Regions from separate parts of the Vescimonas fastidiosa genome, predicted to be linked through region 2. Evidence: riboswitches for the same ligand, from Rfam matches in the RefSeq annotation. Region 2 holds a riboswitch; the other holds the start of a gene.
The links. Region 2 has a riboswitch for thiamine pyrophosphate ahead of thiW (energy coupling factor transporter S component ThiW). Riboswitches for the same ligand answer to the same signal wherever they lie in the genome.
Positions count from the first base shown of each region.

Region 1: linked by a shared signal. The riboswitch ahead of thiT (energy-coupled thiamine transporter ThiT) and the one ahead of thiW (energy coupling factor transporter S component ThiW) in region 2 are both predicted to bind thiamine pyrophosphate.

Region 1 covers NZ_AP023415.1:1,462,286-1,469,429, forward strand. Annotated here, with positions in the region: gene KI236_RS06950 (FtsW/RodA/SpoVE family cell cycle protein) at 1-812, shown strand, start outside; gene KI236_RS06955 (penicillin-binding transpeptidase domain-containing protein) at 809-2,158, shown strand; gene KI236_RS06960 (DUF4430 domain-containing protein) at 2,561-2,998, opposite strand; TPP riboswitch at 3,079-3,188, shown strand; gene thiT (energy-coupled thiamine transporter ThiT) at 3,254-3,814, shown strand; tRNA gene KI236_RS06970 (tRNA-Gln) at 3,914-3,987, shown strand; gene KI236_RS06975 (desulfoferrodoxin family protein) at 4,126-4,500, opposite strand; gene rbr (rubrerythrin) at 4,522-5,064, opposite strand; gene KI236_RS06985 (Crp/Fnr family transcriptional regulator) at 5,131-5,838, opposite strand; gene KI236_RS06990 (DUF134 domain-containing protein) at 5,789-6,568, opposite strand; gene KI236_RS06995 (TnpV protein) at 6,978-7,144, opposite strand, start outside.
Region 2 covers NZ_AP023415.1:310,222-317,365, reverse strand. Annotated here, with positions in the region: gene feoB (ferrous iron transport protein B) at 1-1,681, opposite strand, end outside; gene KI236_RS01520 (FeoA family protein) at 1,678-1,908, opposite strand; TPP riboswitch at 2,083-2,185, shown strand; partial or broken gene thiW (energy coupling factor transporter S component ThiW) at 2,400-2,933, shown strand; gene thiM (hydroxyethylthiazole kinase) at 3,112-3,921, shown strand; gene thiE (thiamine phosphate synthase) at 3,908-4,543, shown strand; gene thiD (bifunctional hydroxymethylpyrimidine kinase/phosphomethylpyrimidine kinase) at 4,660-5,466, shown strand; gene tenA (thiaminase II) at 5,468-6,133, shown strand; gene KI236_RS01490 (ABC transporter ATP-binding protein) at 6,136-6,891, shown strand; gene KI236_RS01485 (ABC transporter permease) at 6,888-7,144, shown strand, end outside.

The sequences.
Region 1 (7,144 bases), 1.2 Mb from region 2:
GAAACCTGATTTTCACCATTTTGTTTTCCGCCTACTGTGTGGGGTGTCTGGCGCTGATGAGCGACTTTGGCACGGCGCTGATCTTTTTCGTGGCCTTTTTGTGTATCGCCTTTCTGCGCACCGGAGATCTGCCGTCCATTGCCATGATGGTGGCGGCGGCGGCTTTCGGCTGCGGCATCATCCTGCGCTTTAAGCCCTACATCGCAGACCGCTTCGCCGCCTGGGGACATGTGTGGGACTACGCCCAGGACATGGGCTACCAGCAAACCCGCACTATGAGCGCCATGGCCTCGGGAGGACTGTTCGGCGTGGGGCCGGAGGCAGGCTGGCTCAAATATGTGGGGGCGGCCAACACGGATCTGGTATTCGGCGTAGTGGGCGAGGAATTCGGCTTCCTGCTGGCTCTTTGCTGTGTAGCCGCAATGGTTCTGCCCATTGTGTTCACCCTCCGCTGCGCCGCTGTGGCCCGCTCCTCCTTTTACACCATTCTCTCCTGTGCCACCGCCGCTATGCTGGTGTGCCAGATGGCGCTGAATGTGCTGGGAGCGGTAGATCTTCTGCCGCTGACCGGCGTTACCTTCCCCTTTGTATCCATAGGCGGGTCCAGCATGATCTCCTGCTGGGGGCTCATGGCTTATCTCAAGGCCGCCGACACCCGGCAAAACGCCAGCTTCGCCCTGCGTGCGCCGAAGCTGGCGCCGGAGAAAAAGGCCCCGGTGCCCAAGCCCAAGGCCCCATCCCGGGATGGCTTCTTCGCCGACCGGCCCGACATCCCCGTGGATGATATCTTCGGAAAGGAGGACCGCAAATGAAACAGGTCAAGCAGCGCACACTCCTTATTTATATATTGCTCCTGCTGTTTTTGGCGGGGCTGGTCCTTTACAGCGTCCGTTATGCGGTCCTGTCCGGCCGCTGGGCCTCCTTCCCGGGCAATGCCGGAGCCTTTGACGACGGCGTGCCCGTTTTGGGTCAAATCGTTGACCGCAACGGTGAAATTTTGTTCGACGCCGCCACCGGGTCTTACAGCGACGACGGCACCCTTCGCCGGGCCACCCTCCACGCCGTAGGCGACACCGCCAGGAACATCTCCACCTCCGCCCTGCAAAACTTTGAAAAGCAGCTCCTGAACTACAACCCGGTCACCGGCATCAACGGTGGCGGCGGGCGGGTATACCTGACCCTGGACAGCCGCCTGCAAACGGCAGCCTATGAGGCCCTGGACGGTGCCAAGGGCACCATCGGCGTATACAATTATCAGACCGGAGAGATCCTCTGCATGGTCTCCACACCCGCCTTCGACCCCGCCGATCCCCCGGAAATTGCGGACGGCGACAGCCGCTACGACGGTGTGTACCTGAATCGTTTTCTCTCCTCCACCTTCACCCCGGGGTCTGTTTTCAAGGTTGTCACCGCAGCCGCCGCCCTGGAAAAGCTGGAGGGCGTGACAGACCGCACCTTCCGCTGCACCGGCAGCGTGGACATCGACGGCGATACCATCACCTGTCCCTATGTCCACGGGACCATGGATTTTTACGAGGCCATGGCCAACTCCTGCAACTGCGTTTTCGCGCAGCTGGCCGTGGAGCTGGGCGGTGAGACCATGGAGCAGTACGCCCGGGCCGCCGGGCTTCTGGAGGGGCACACCGTCAGCGGCATTGCCACCGCCGCCGGAGCCTATGCCGTCTCCACTGCCAACAGCGAGGTGGGCTGGTCCGGCGTGGGCCAGTACGAGGACCTGGTGAATCCCTGCACCCTGATGACCATGATGGGCGCCATCGCCGGCCGGGGCAGCGCCCGGGAGCCGTATCTGCTGGAAAAAGTCACCTCCCTGGGCACCGATCTCACCCATGCCACCGGCTCCGCCGGAAAAATGCAGCTCTGGACCCGGGACACCTGCGACACCCTGGCCCAAATGCTGCGCAACAATGTGACGGAGACCTACGGCCAGAGCCGCTTTGACGATTTGCCCGTGTGCGCCAAGTCCGGCACCGCCGAGGTGGGCCAGGGCAAAGCGCCCCACAGCTGGTTTGCGGGCTTTGTGGACAGTGACACGCTGCCCCTGGCCTTCGTGGCGCTGGTGGAAAACGGCGGCGGCGGCAGCGCCGTAGCCGGAAGCGCCGCCGCCCAGGTCCTGCGCACCGCCGCGGAGATATTGTAAGCCCCCGGGCTTATATCGCATTTCTTGCGATGTGTCATTGCGAGGGCGCAAAGCGCCCGTGCCAATCCGTAATCCCAGCGTGGGCACCCCTTCCGGTGCTTCGCGCCATCCCCTCTTCCCGCTTTTCTCCATAAAAAAACGGCCCCACGGGGCCGTTTTTTTGAGACTGTCGAAAAAACCTCCGGGTTTTTCCGACAAAAAGCTTGCGGTCTGCTGCGCGCATAATTTGTCCGTCACAGACGGACAAATTCCACACTGGCAGCCCGAGCTGTATTTTCTCTCACGCACATGTCGCGAGAGAAAATGATTTTATTTCTTTGCCGCCTGCGGGCGGCAAACTCTGCGAGGCTTTTTTGACACACTGAAAAAACGGCCCCGCGGGGCCGTTTTTTTGCCATACTTTTATCCTTCTGCTTTTTCCACAGTGAAGCCATACACGGCGCCGTCCCGGGCGTCGGTCATATCTGCGCCGGTGGAGGCATATTGTCCGTCAATATAGAACGCCCAGTATGTGCCGTCCGTATCATAGTCCGCAGTGATGCCGATGACCTCCTTGATATACAGGCCGTATTCGCTCTTCTCGCCGCTGATGATGTTCAGGGCCTGCAGGGCTGCGCCCACGGTCTTTTCATCGGTTTTCACGGTGAAGTCCGTTTTGGTGCCCTGGCCATCCGTCACCTCTACGGTAAAGGCCGTTGCGCCCTTACCCAGGGTCTCGCCGTCCTTCACGCCCACGGTGTTCTTTCCCGCGGCAATGGGCATGGGCTTTGCGCAGGCGCACAGGGCCAGCGCCATAACCAAGGCCAGCAAAAAGGCTATTGTTTTTCTCGTTTTTTTCAAAAATTTCACCTCCTTTTTCTCCTTCAGTATAACATACCGGCCTCCACTTGACAACTGGAAAAAACCGTGTTATAGTGTTGCCACAATCCAAGGGGTGCTGGCAGGAGCCGGCTGAGATGGGCGTATTACCGCCCGGTCCCTCGAACCTGATCCGGGTAATGCCGGCGTAGGAATGCGCGCATACTGTTTATTCGTTCCGCATTGCGACGCCTGCATGGCTCGCCATGCGGGAATTTTTTTATTGGAGGATGCAACATGAAAAACACAAAAACCAAAATGCTTTGCGAAGCCGCCATTTTCATCGCCATGGCGGAAATTCTGAGCCTTATCAAGCTCTATGAGTTTCCCAACGGTGGCTCCGTGACCCTGGAGATGCTGCCCATCGTCCTCTTCGCCGCCCGCTACGGCTGCGGCTGGGGCGCCGGCGCCGGTTTGGTATATGGTGCCATCACCTACCTCATCGGCAACAAGTTCTCCATCGATTGGACCACCATCATCTGCGACTACTTCCTGGCCTTCGTAGCCCTGGGCTTCGGCGCGGGCCTGCTGTCCCGCCGGAAGTGGAGCGTGTATTACGGCACCCTCATCGGCGGTGTGCTGCGCTTTTTGGTCCACTATCTTATCGGCGTTTTCGTCTGGGGCGTCTATATGCCTGACGAGTTCTTCGGCATGACCATGACCAGCCCCTGGTTCTACTCCCTGCTCTATAACGGCAGCTATATGCTCCCCAGCATCATCCTGTGCGTGGTGGTATTCGCCCTGCTGTATAAGCCGCTGAAGAAATACTTCACCTCCGCCGATCTTCTGGCTGCCTGACCCCCTCCCATAGGTCCGGCAGAAAAAAGCGCCCCGAAGAAAAAAAGCTGTTGACAAACAGCGTAAAACCTGTATAATAGTTTTTGTTCTTCGGGACATAGCGGGATTGTGTAAAGGTAGCACAGCGGACTCTGACTCCGTATGTGAGGGTTCGAATCCTTCTCCCGCTGCCACGCTAAGTGGGTGCAACGGAAAACCGTTGCACCCACTTTTTTTAGGCTGTCGAAGAACCCTCCGGGTTTTTCCGAGAGGCTTTTTTGACACGCTGAAAAATCCGGTGCTTTTTGAGCACCGGATTTTTGAAAGATAAATCACGCTTTCCACAGACTGTGGAGGTTGCAGTAGGCGTAGACCGCTTCGACCTCGTCGCCCTCGCAGAGAGCGAAGCAGACCTCGGGCTTCTCGCCAGGGTGCAGCTCCTTACGCTGGTTGCCCTGCTTGGTGTGGAGAGAGACCCACTCGATGTAGTGCTCCGGCAGCATGGGATGCTCCACGGAGCCGACCTTGACATGGACGATGCCGTTTCCCACTGTCCAGACAGGGACATGCTTCTCCACGGCCGCGTCGGTCGTGCCGGGGATGATCTCGCTCATCGGCTCACCGCAGCAGATGACGGGAACGCCCGTGTCCTTGACCTTGGCAATGATGTTGCCGCAATGCTTGCAAATGTAAAACTTCTGCTCCATGATGATTCTCCTTTTCTTTCTTTAATAGTTTTCTGCGTGAATTTCAAAATAGCTCTGGGGATGGTTGCAGGCGGGGCAAACCTCCGGGGCTTTCTCACCCACGACGATGTGACCGCAGTTGCGGCACTCCCACACCTTGACCTCGCTCTTGGCAAAGACCTCCGCCATCTCCACATTGTGCAGCAGGGCACGGTAGCGCTCCTCATGGTGCTTTTCGATGGCGGCGACCAGACGGAAACGCTGTGCAAGCTCGTGAAAGCCCTCCTCGTCAGCAGTCTTGGCAAAGCCGTCGTACATATCCGTCCACTCGTAATTCTCGCCCTCAGCGGCGGCGAGAAGATTCTCGGCGGTGTCGCCGATGCCGTTCAGTTCTTTGAACCACAGCTTGGCGTGTTCTTTCTCGTTGTCAGCGGTTTTAAGGAACAGCGCCGCGATCTGCTCGTAGCCTTCCTTCTTGGCCTTGGATGCAAAATAGGTGTACTTGTTGCGTGCCTCGGACTCACCGGCAAAGGCAGCCATCAGATTTTTTTCGGTTTGAGTACCTGCATATTTCGTTTCTTTCATGGTCGATGCTCCTTTCAGCTTCTTCTGCTCATATTATAACACGGATTCGTGTTATAAACAATACTTTCATTTTAAGTGATTCAATCCGTCTGTATCCCGCAGCGTGATTGCACCGCGCTTCAGCTCCACAAGCCCGTCCTCCGAGAAGCCTTTGAGCATTCGTGCCACCGCCTCCCGCGCCGAGCTGATGTGCTGGGCGATCTGCTCATGGGTCATGCGTATCGTGTCGGAGCCGGTACGCTCCGCTTCGGCCAGGAGAAAATCTGCCAGCCGCCGATCCAAACCCTTGAACATGATCTGCTGCATCGCCCACATCACATCAGAAAACCGTTTCGTTGCCAACTCATAGAGGAAGCAGCGGACATGAAGATTTTGCTCCTTGAGCGCCGCAATGATATTTGCGGGGATAATCAGAACGTCCGTATCCATTCCCGCGGTCATTTGCGTATCAAAGGTGATCTGACTGATCACACAAGAGGCAGAAAGCACGCATAATTCGCCCGGATACAGGCGGAACAGCGTTACCTCCCGCCCCTCCTCGGAGAGAAGATAGGTGCGGATCTCGCCGGAAAGGACGAACAGCATTCCGAGACATTCATTGTCGCTGCTGTGAACGAATGCACCCTTTTCATAATGACGGACAAAGGCACTTCGGCGCAGCGTTTCTTGCTCCTGTTCGGTCAATGATGACCAGAACGGAAGTTGTGTCAGTGTGCGTTCCATATCAATGGCAGCTATGATTGCCGCAACCGTGGTCACCGCAGGTGTGCCCATCCTCGCCGTGCTCATGGTCATGGTGGTCACAGTGAACATTGGGATCGTAGCCCAGATTTCCGCTGAGCAATGCGCTCACCGCTGCGTCAGCGTCCCCGCTGACACCGCCGTAGAGCTTGATGCCCGCTTCGGCGAGTGCTGCCTGCGCACCGCCGCCGATGCCTCCGCAAATCAAAGTGTCCACGCCGTGCTGCATCAGGAAGCCTGCCAGTGCGCCGTGACCGCTGCCATTGGTGTCAACGACTTCCGCATGAGTGATTTTACCGTCCCCAGCTTCATAAAGCTTGAACTGTTCGGTATGGCCGAAATGCTGAAAGATTTGACCGTTTTCATAGGTAACTGCAATTTTCATAATGGAATCTCCTTTGCAATTTTTGCCTGATTTTTCTGTGGTGCCTCTCTGCATCCGGCAGCAGCGGCCGCAGTGGGCTGCCTCCTGTCCTCCGCAGATACGGTAGTTTCCCCCGGTGATGTGCAGCGGTTTCCCGTGGACAAGGCACGCCGCGATCTTGCGCCGTGCGCTTTCGTAAATCTCCTGCACGGTAGAGCGGGAAATATCCATCTGCGCGGCACACCGTTCGTGGGTTTGCTGCTCCAAGTCAACCAGCCGGATGACCTCGTACTCGTCCAGCGTCAGCCGGATCGGCTCACTATCCCCACATCCGTCGGGGCAGAATGTCTCGACTTGTGGTGCGCCACAAATCCGACGGCATCGTGGCGGTCTTGGCATGAACACGCCCCCTTTGTTTTCGGTATATACCGATTATAACGCTTTAGACAGGAAAAAGCAATATTCTTTTCAAAAGTCGCTGCAATTTCCGTCCACATGTGGAGCTGGTTGATATTCGGAGCCGAATGCTACATGTGCGCTATGGGGATTTTCCCGTTTGTAAGCAGCGTTTGAAGTGCCGGCTGTGTTTTCCTGCTCAGCCGTCAAAACGGCGCAGAACGCAAACAAAGGCTGATTTTCACCTTTTTTCTGCCTCTGTTTAGCAGCCACTCTGTAAGGCATCGTTTGCCGTTGTTGGGTTATCCGTTATCGGGAAAATCTACGCGCCATTTAAGCAATTACAAAAAGAAGAATTACTGGATCTATAAATTATCCATCTATTTTCTTGACTTGATACGAAGGGCCTCTCTTATGCATAGATTACTTGGTGATAGACAATTTCGGATACACGGTCTCGGCAGGAGTTCATCCGCCTGACCCACTCCATTTGGTCGCTGGCTTTCAGTTTTTCCGTAATGCCCTCTGCATCTGCCATTTGCTTTACCAGCCGAAGAAAAAGCGCCTCTGCCTGCCGGT
Region 2 (7,144 bases):
ATATGCCGGAGATAAACTGTCCCACCAGGGCCAGGAGACTATCGGCACTGTCTGTGACCACATTGAGCTTTGTGTCAAAGGTCTGCAGAAACCAAATAATAATAGTAGCCAGGAAAATAACGGTAAAGGCGCGTTCCAGGAAGTCCCGGGCCTTTTCCCACAGCAGCAGACCTACGCTCTTGGCTGAGGGCATACGGTAGTTGGGCAGCTCCATCACGAAGGGAACCGGCTGCCCACGGAAAGCTGTGTCCTTCAGCACAATCGCCAAAAGAATCCCCAGCAGGATACCTGTCACATACAGACCGATCATCACCAGGGCCGCATGATTTGGGAAAAAGGCGGCAGAAAACACCGCATAAATGGGTATTTTTGCCGAGCAGCTCATGTACGGTGTCAGCAAAATGGTCATTTTCCGGTCTCGATCCGAGGATACGGTACGGGTGGCCATAATAGCCGGCACCGTGCAGCCGAAGCCGATGAGCATAGGCACAAAGCTGCGCCCGGAAAGTCCGATCTTCCGCAGGAGCCTGTCCATGACAAAAGCCACCCGGGCCATGTAGCCGGTATCCTCCAAAATGGACAGGAAGAAAAACAGCGTCACAATGATGGGCAGGAAGGAAAGCACACTGCCTACACCGGCAAAAACGCCGTCTATAATGAGGCTATGCACCACCGGATTGATGCCATAGGCCGTGAGGCCCTTATCGGCCAGCATAGTCAGCTTGTCAATGCCCAGACTCAGAAAATCCGACAGATTCTGCCCGATAAGGTTGAAGGTCAGGTAGAAAATCAGAAACATCACGCCGAAAAACACCGGCAGGGCCGTATACTTACCCGTGAGCACCTTGTCCATTTGCACAGAGCGGCGGTGCTCCTTGCTCTCGTGGCACTTCACCACGCAGATTTCCACTACCTTTTCAATAAAGCTGTAGCGCATATCCGCCAGGGCGGCGTTGCGGTCCAGGCCGCTCTCGTTCTCCATCTGCACAATGCAGTGCTCCAGCAGCTCCTTTTCGTTTTGATCCAGCTGCAGCTGCTGCAGGATGTTTTCATCGCCCTCAATGAGCTTCGTAGTGGCAAATCTCGCCGGGATGTCCGCCTTGTCGGCGTGGTCCTGGATCATATGCACCACTGCGTGGATACACCGATGCACCGCAGACTCCTCCGAGCAGAAGTCGTATACCTTGGGCAAAGTCTTTGTGCGGGCGGTGTGTACTGCTTGATTCAGCAGCTCCGACACGCCCTCCCCCTTCACCGCACTGATGGGGACCACCGGAATGCCCAGGCAGCGGCTCAGCTCCTGCACATCTATGGTCCCGCCGTTAGCGCGCACCTCATCCATCATATTCAGGGCCAGCACCATGGGCACCCGCAGCTCCAGCAGCTGCAGTGTCAGGTAGAGATTCCGCTCAATATTGGTGGCATCTACGATGTTGATGATCCCATCGGGCTTTCCCTTGAGAATGAAATCCCGGGTCACGATCTCCTCTTGGGTGTAGGGGCGCAGAGAGTAGATGCCCGGCAGATCTACCACCGAGCCGCTCTTGCCGTCCTTGATCTCCCCTATCTTCTGATCCACCGTTACACCGGGGAAATTGCCCACATGCTGGTTAGAGCCGGTAAGAGCGTTAAAGAGCGTGGTCTTGCCGCAATTCTGATTGCCTGCCAACGCAAAGATCATGCCTTTACCTCCTCCACCTGAATCTTCTGTCCGTCCTCCACACGCAGCGTCAGCTCATAGCCCCGTACGCGAATCTCAATAGGGTCGCCCATGGGCGCCACTTTTTGCAGCGTGACCTTCGTGCCCGGTATGAGCCCCATGTCTAAAAGGCGGCACCGCAGGGGCCCCTCACCACCCACCTGGCGAATCACCGCCGTGCTGCCGATTTTCATCTCATTCAGTGTCATTTTTCTCCCCCTACGTTGATTTTTCTGTATTGTACTATGATTTTCCTCCCTCGTCAATGATCGGGGCAAAAAAGCTCGCGCCACGATGCAGGACAGTCTTAACAACAATGGAATGCAAATATTTTGCCGAATAGCACTTGCAATCGGCTGACGACAGGTGTATAATGACACCACATTTTAGACGGGAGCTTGTGTTACAGGCTGAGAGGAAGGCAAAACCTTCGACCGATAACCTGATTTGGATAATGCCAACGTAGGGATACCTGTATATTCTTTCGCGGAAGTTACCCAAACCGGGCAGCTTCCGTTTTATATTTTGAGAAAGGATGTGACGAGACCTATCCCGAGTGGTTTCGGGCGGATAGAAGGGGAGCGCCTTGTATCTTGTATTTTTGCGAAGGGAACCCGTGTTTCGGGGTGAGAGGAGAAAATGGATTCTCGACCGAACGAAGCCATCGCTTCGTATAAAAATATGAAAAGAGGCACTACAAGTGAAAAACTCAAATGGTATTCTGAAGCTGACCGTACTGTCCATGCTCGTTGCTCTGGGTGTTGTCATCTCGCCCATCCTCCGGGTGGAGGGAATGTGCCCCATGGCACATTTCATCAATATCGTCTGCTCCGTGTTTATGGGGCCGTGGTATTCCCTGCTCTGCGCCACCCTTATCGGCATTATCCGCATGGCGACCATGGGGATCCCACCCCTGGCCCTGACAGGTGCCGTGTTCGGGGCATTCCTGTCCGGCGTGTTTTACCGTATGTCCAAGGGTAAGATCATCTGCGCCGTTGTGGGCGAAGTCATCGGCACCGGCATCATCGGCGCCATTGTATCCTACCCGGTGATGAGCTACCTGTGGGGCAGAGACGGGCTGAGCTGGATGTTCTACGTGCCCTCCTTTATCTGCGGCACCCTCATCGGCGGCAGCATCGCCTATGTATTTCTGCGTAAGATCGCATCCAACGGGATGCTCACCAAGCTCCAGCTGAAGCTGAACTCCACAAGCTACACCGACAAGAGCACGGTGCTCTCCGACTCGCTGACCATCGCCGCCTTCGGCGCGATCCTGTTCGTGGTCATCAAGATCGCCTCGAACATCTTCAAGCTCACCGGCTCTATCTGGAACATTCTGGCCTATGCAGCGCCGGGCGTTTGCGTTGCCGCGGCAATCATTTACTATGTCATCAAGAAGGTGAAAACAAAGGATGCAGCCCATTGCTGATATTTGCCAAAGAGTCAGGGAATACAGCCCCCTGATCCATTGCATTACGAACCCCATCTCCATCAACCAGTGCGCCAACGCCGTCCTTGCCGTGGGCGCCCGCCCTATTATGGCGGAGCATCCGGCCGAGGTGGAGGAGATCACCGCCACCGCCCGGGCCCTGATGCTGAATCTGGGAAACATAACGGATGCGCGTATGGAATCTATGCGCCTGTCCGCCCGGACGGCCCAGAACAGGCACATCCCCGTTCTTCTGGATGCGGTGGGCGTTGCCTGCTCAAGGCTGCGCCGGGGGTATATCCGCAAGCTGCTGCAAGAGGCGACACCTGCCGTCATTAAGGGCAATTACTCCGAAATCCATGCCCTGTACCGGGAGAACTACTGCTCCTCCGGGGTGGACGCGGACGCGGCGCTGGACGTACAGACCCTGGATCGCACGGCCATGGAGCTGGCAAGGGCGTACCACACAGTGATCCTTGCCAGTGGGAGGGTGGACATTATCACCGACGGCAAACGCCTTGTCCACGTGAAAAACGGCAACCCACAGCTCTCCGGGATCACCGGAACGGGCTGCATGCTGGGGGCGCTGACAGCGGCCTATCTCTCGGTGCAGCCGGATATGGACGCCGCCGTCACCGCCTGCGTGGTGCTGGGCATCTGCGGGCAGCTGGCGGAAACGGACCGCGGCAGCGGCAGCTTTCAGGTGAATCTGATGGATAAGCTCTCCACGGTGGGAAAGGCGGAGATAGAACGATATATGGATCGGGAGGAGATCAGAAATGAAGAAGCTTGATACCAGTCTGTATTTTATCACCGACAGCACAGGGTTCAGCGAGGAGGAATTCCTGCGCAGAACCCAGGCAGCCCTGCAGGGGGGTGTGACCCTGCTGCAGATCCGGGAAAAGAACAGAACCACCCGGGAGTATATGTCTTTGGCGGAAAAGGTGCATGCGCTTGCACTGCCATACGGTGTTCCGCTGCTTATTGACGACCGGCTGGATGTGGCCATGGCCATCGACGCCGAGGGCGTGCATCTGGGGCAAAGCGATCTGCCTATTGCCATTGCCAGGAGAATCCTGGGGCCGGATAAAATCGTCGGCGCTACGGCGAAGACCGTGCCTCAGGCGCTGGAAGCCTATGAGCAAGGGGCGGATTATCTGGGCGTAGGGGCGATTTATCCCACGACCACTAAGGTGAAAACCGTTCTTACCTCCACGGACACGCTGCGGGATATTTGCAAGGCGGTTCCTATTGCGGTCAACGCCATCGGCGGACTGAACAGGGACAATATCGACGTGCTGCAGGGAACCGGTATTGCCGGTATCTGCGTGGTTTCCGCTATCATGAAGGCGGCCGACCCCAGGCAGGCTGCCCTGGACCTGCGCGCCCGGGCAGAGCAGCTGCATATTCTGTAAAACCCTATACGGAAGTTTGTCTCGGCCTCTGTGCCGGGGCCTTCAAGCGGCAGATCGGGGGCACCACTTTCTGCCGCTATAGAAAAGTAATGCTGAAAGAAGAAAGGAGCAAAGCAATGAAAACAGCATTATCCATCGCTGGAAGCGATTCCAGCGGAGGCGCCGGTATCCAGGCAGATATCAAGACCATGTCCGCTCACGGAGTATACGCCATGAGCGCTATCACGGCCCTGACTGCCCAAAATACTACCGGCGTCACAGACATTTTGGATTCCACACCCGCGTTTCTATCCGCGCAGCTGGACGCCGTGTTTACCGATATTTTCCCCGATGCGGTAAAGATCGGTATGGTGTCCTCCTCGGAGCTGATCTCCGTTATTGCGCAGAAGTTGCGCCAGTATGGGGCCCAGCACATCGTGGTTGATCCCGTGATGGTGGCCACCTCCGGCTCCCGCCTGCTGCAGGAGAACGCGGTACAGGCCCTGAAAACGGAGCTGCTGCCTCTGGCAGAGGTGGCCACGCCCAATATTCCCGAGGCGGAGATCCTGGCGGAAATGCCCATCAGCAGCCCGGAGGATATGGAGCGCGCGGCCGAGCTTATCAGCCGGCGGTATCACTGCGCTGTGCTCTGCAAAGGAGGACACGACCTGAACGACGCCAACGACCTTCTCTGGAAGGACGGCACCGGGCACTGGTTCAAGGGTCGCCGCATCAACAATCCCAACACCCACGGCACCGGCTGCACCCTGTCCAGCGCCATTGCGTCCAATCTGGCCAAGGGCATGGACCTGGAGGAAGCAGTGCGCCGGGCAAAGGACTATATTTCCGGCGCCCTGGGGGCCATGTTGGATCTGGGCCGCGGACGCGGACCTATGAACCATCTTTTCGATCTGAAAAGCGAATACATGAAGGAGGCGGAGTAAAATGACGAATTCTGTGTCTTGCCGCCTTCGTGAAGCAGCTGCCCCCATTTGGGAGGCATGCCTGAAGCACCCCTTTGTGACCGGTATCGGCGACGGAACGCTGCCGGTGGAGAAATTCCAGCACTATATGCTGCAGGATTATCTCTATCTTTTTGACTATGCCCGGGTCTTTGCCCTGGGGGTGGTCAAGGCTCGCAGCCCGGAGCTGATGCGGACATTTTCCGCCAATGTGGATGCCATTTTAGGCGGTGAGATGAAAATCCACCGGGCCTATATGGCACGCCTTGGCATTTCTGAGGAGCAGGTATTTAACGTGCAGCCTGCCCTCGACAACCTCTCTTATACACATTACATGCTGGCCGTGGCAGAGGCAAGAGGGCCTGCGGAGATCGTGGCATCCATCCTGGCCTGCTCCTGGAGCTATGCCGAGATCGGACAGGCCCTGGCCCAGATCCCCGGTGCGGCGGAGCATCCCTTCTACGGCGAATGGATCCGGGGCTATGCCTCCGAAGAATACGCCGCCACCAACCGGGCGCTGATAGAGCTGATGGACTCCCTGGCAGCCGGTGCCACGGAGGAGCAGCTGGCTTACCTGACGGATATTTTCGTCAACTGCAGCCGCTATGAGCTGGGCTTCTGGGATATGGCTTGGGAAATACGCACATGAGTATTCTGCGCTTTGACCAGGTGTCCTTTCAGTATCCCGGTGAGGACTTTGACATCATTGACCGGCTCTCCTTTTCCGTGGAGCCGGGGTCCTTTCACTGCATTATCGGTATCAGCGGCTGCGGAAAGAGCACTATTTTCCGCATGACCAACGGCCTGCTGCAGCCGAAATCCGGCACCATATCCGTCCTTGGCAAGCCCGTTTCCGGGCAAAAGCACTACTGCGGCTATATGCCCCAGAAGGACATGCTGTTTCCCTGGCGGACCATCGGGGAAAACCTGGCGCTGCCGCTGGAGATCCAGCGGCGGGGCACAAAGGCGGAGCGGCTGGGGCTGATCGATGCGGCCCTGGCGGATGTGGGGCTGGCCGGCTGCCGGGACAAGCGGCCGGACGAGCTTTCCGGCGGAATGCGGCAGCGGGCGGCCTTTGCCCGGACCATGCTGGCCGGCAGCGACCTGCTGCTGCTGGACGAGCCGTTTTCGGCTCTGGATTTTCTGACGCGCATCTCCATGCAGGAGTGGCTGCTGGATCAGTGGCAGCGCCACAAGAAGACCATCCTGTTTATCACCCACGACGTGGAGGAGGCGGTATTCCTGTCCTCCAGCGTATTGGTGGTGGACAAAACACCCATCCACACCCTGCGGGAGATCCCGGTCCCCATGGACTATCCGCGCACACGGCAGGATCTGACCCGGCCGGAGATCGTGGCCCTGCGGGAACAGCTGGTGGACATGCTGAGAAAGCAGGTGACGGTATGAAAAAAGCCTGCAGGGGCAATCTGCCGGCCCTGATTTTCCTGTTTGCGCTGCTGATACTGTGGCAGCTGGGGGCAATGGAGGTGAACGCGGCCTACATCCTGCCCACACCTATCCAGATCCTGCAAAAGCTTTGGGCGCTGCGGGCGGTGCTGTTTACCGTACATCTGCCGGCCACCATGCTGGTGACCTTTGTGGGCCTTGCCATTTCCCTGGTGCTGGGCCTGGGTCTTGCCATCCTGATGGACGCCAGCAC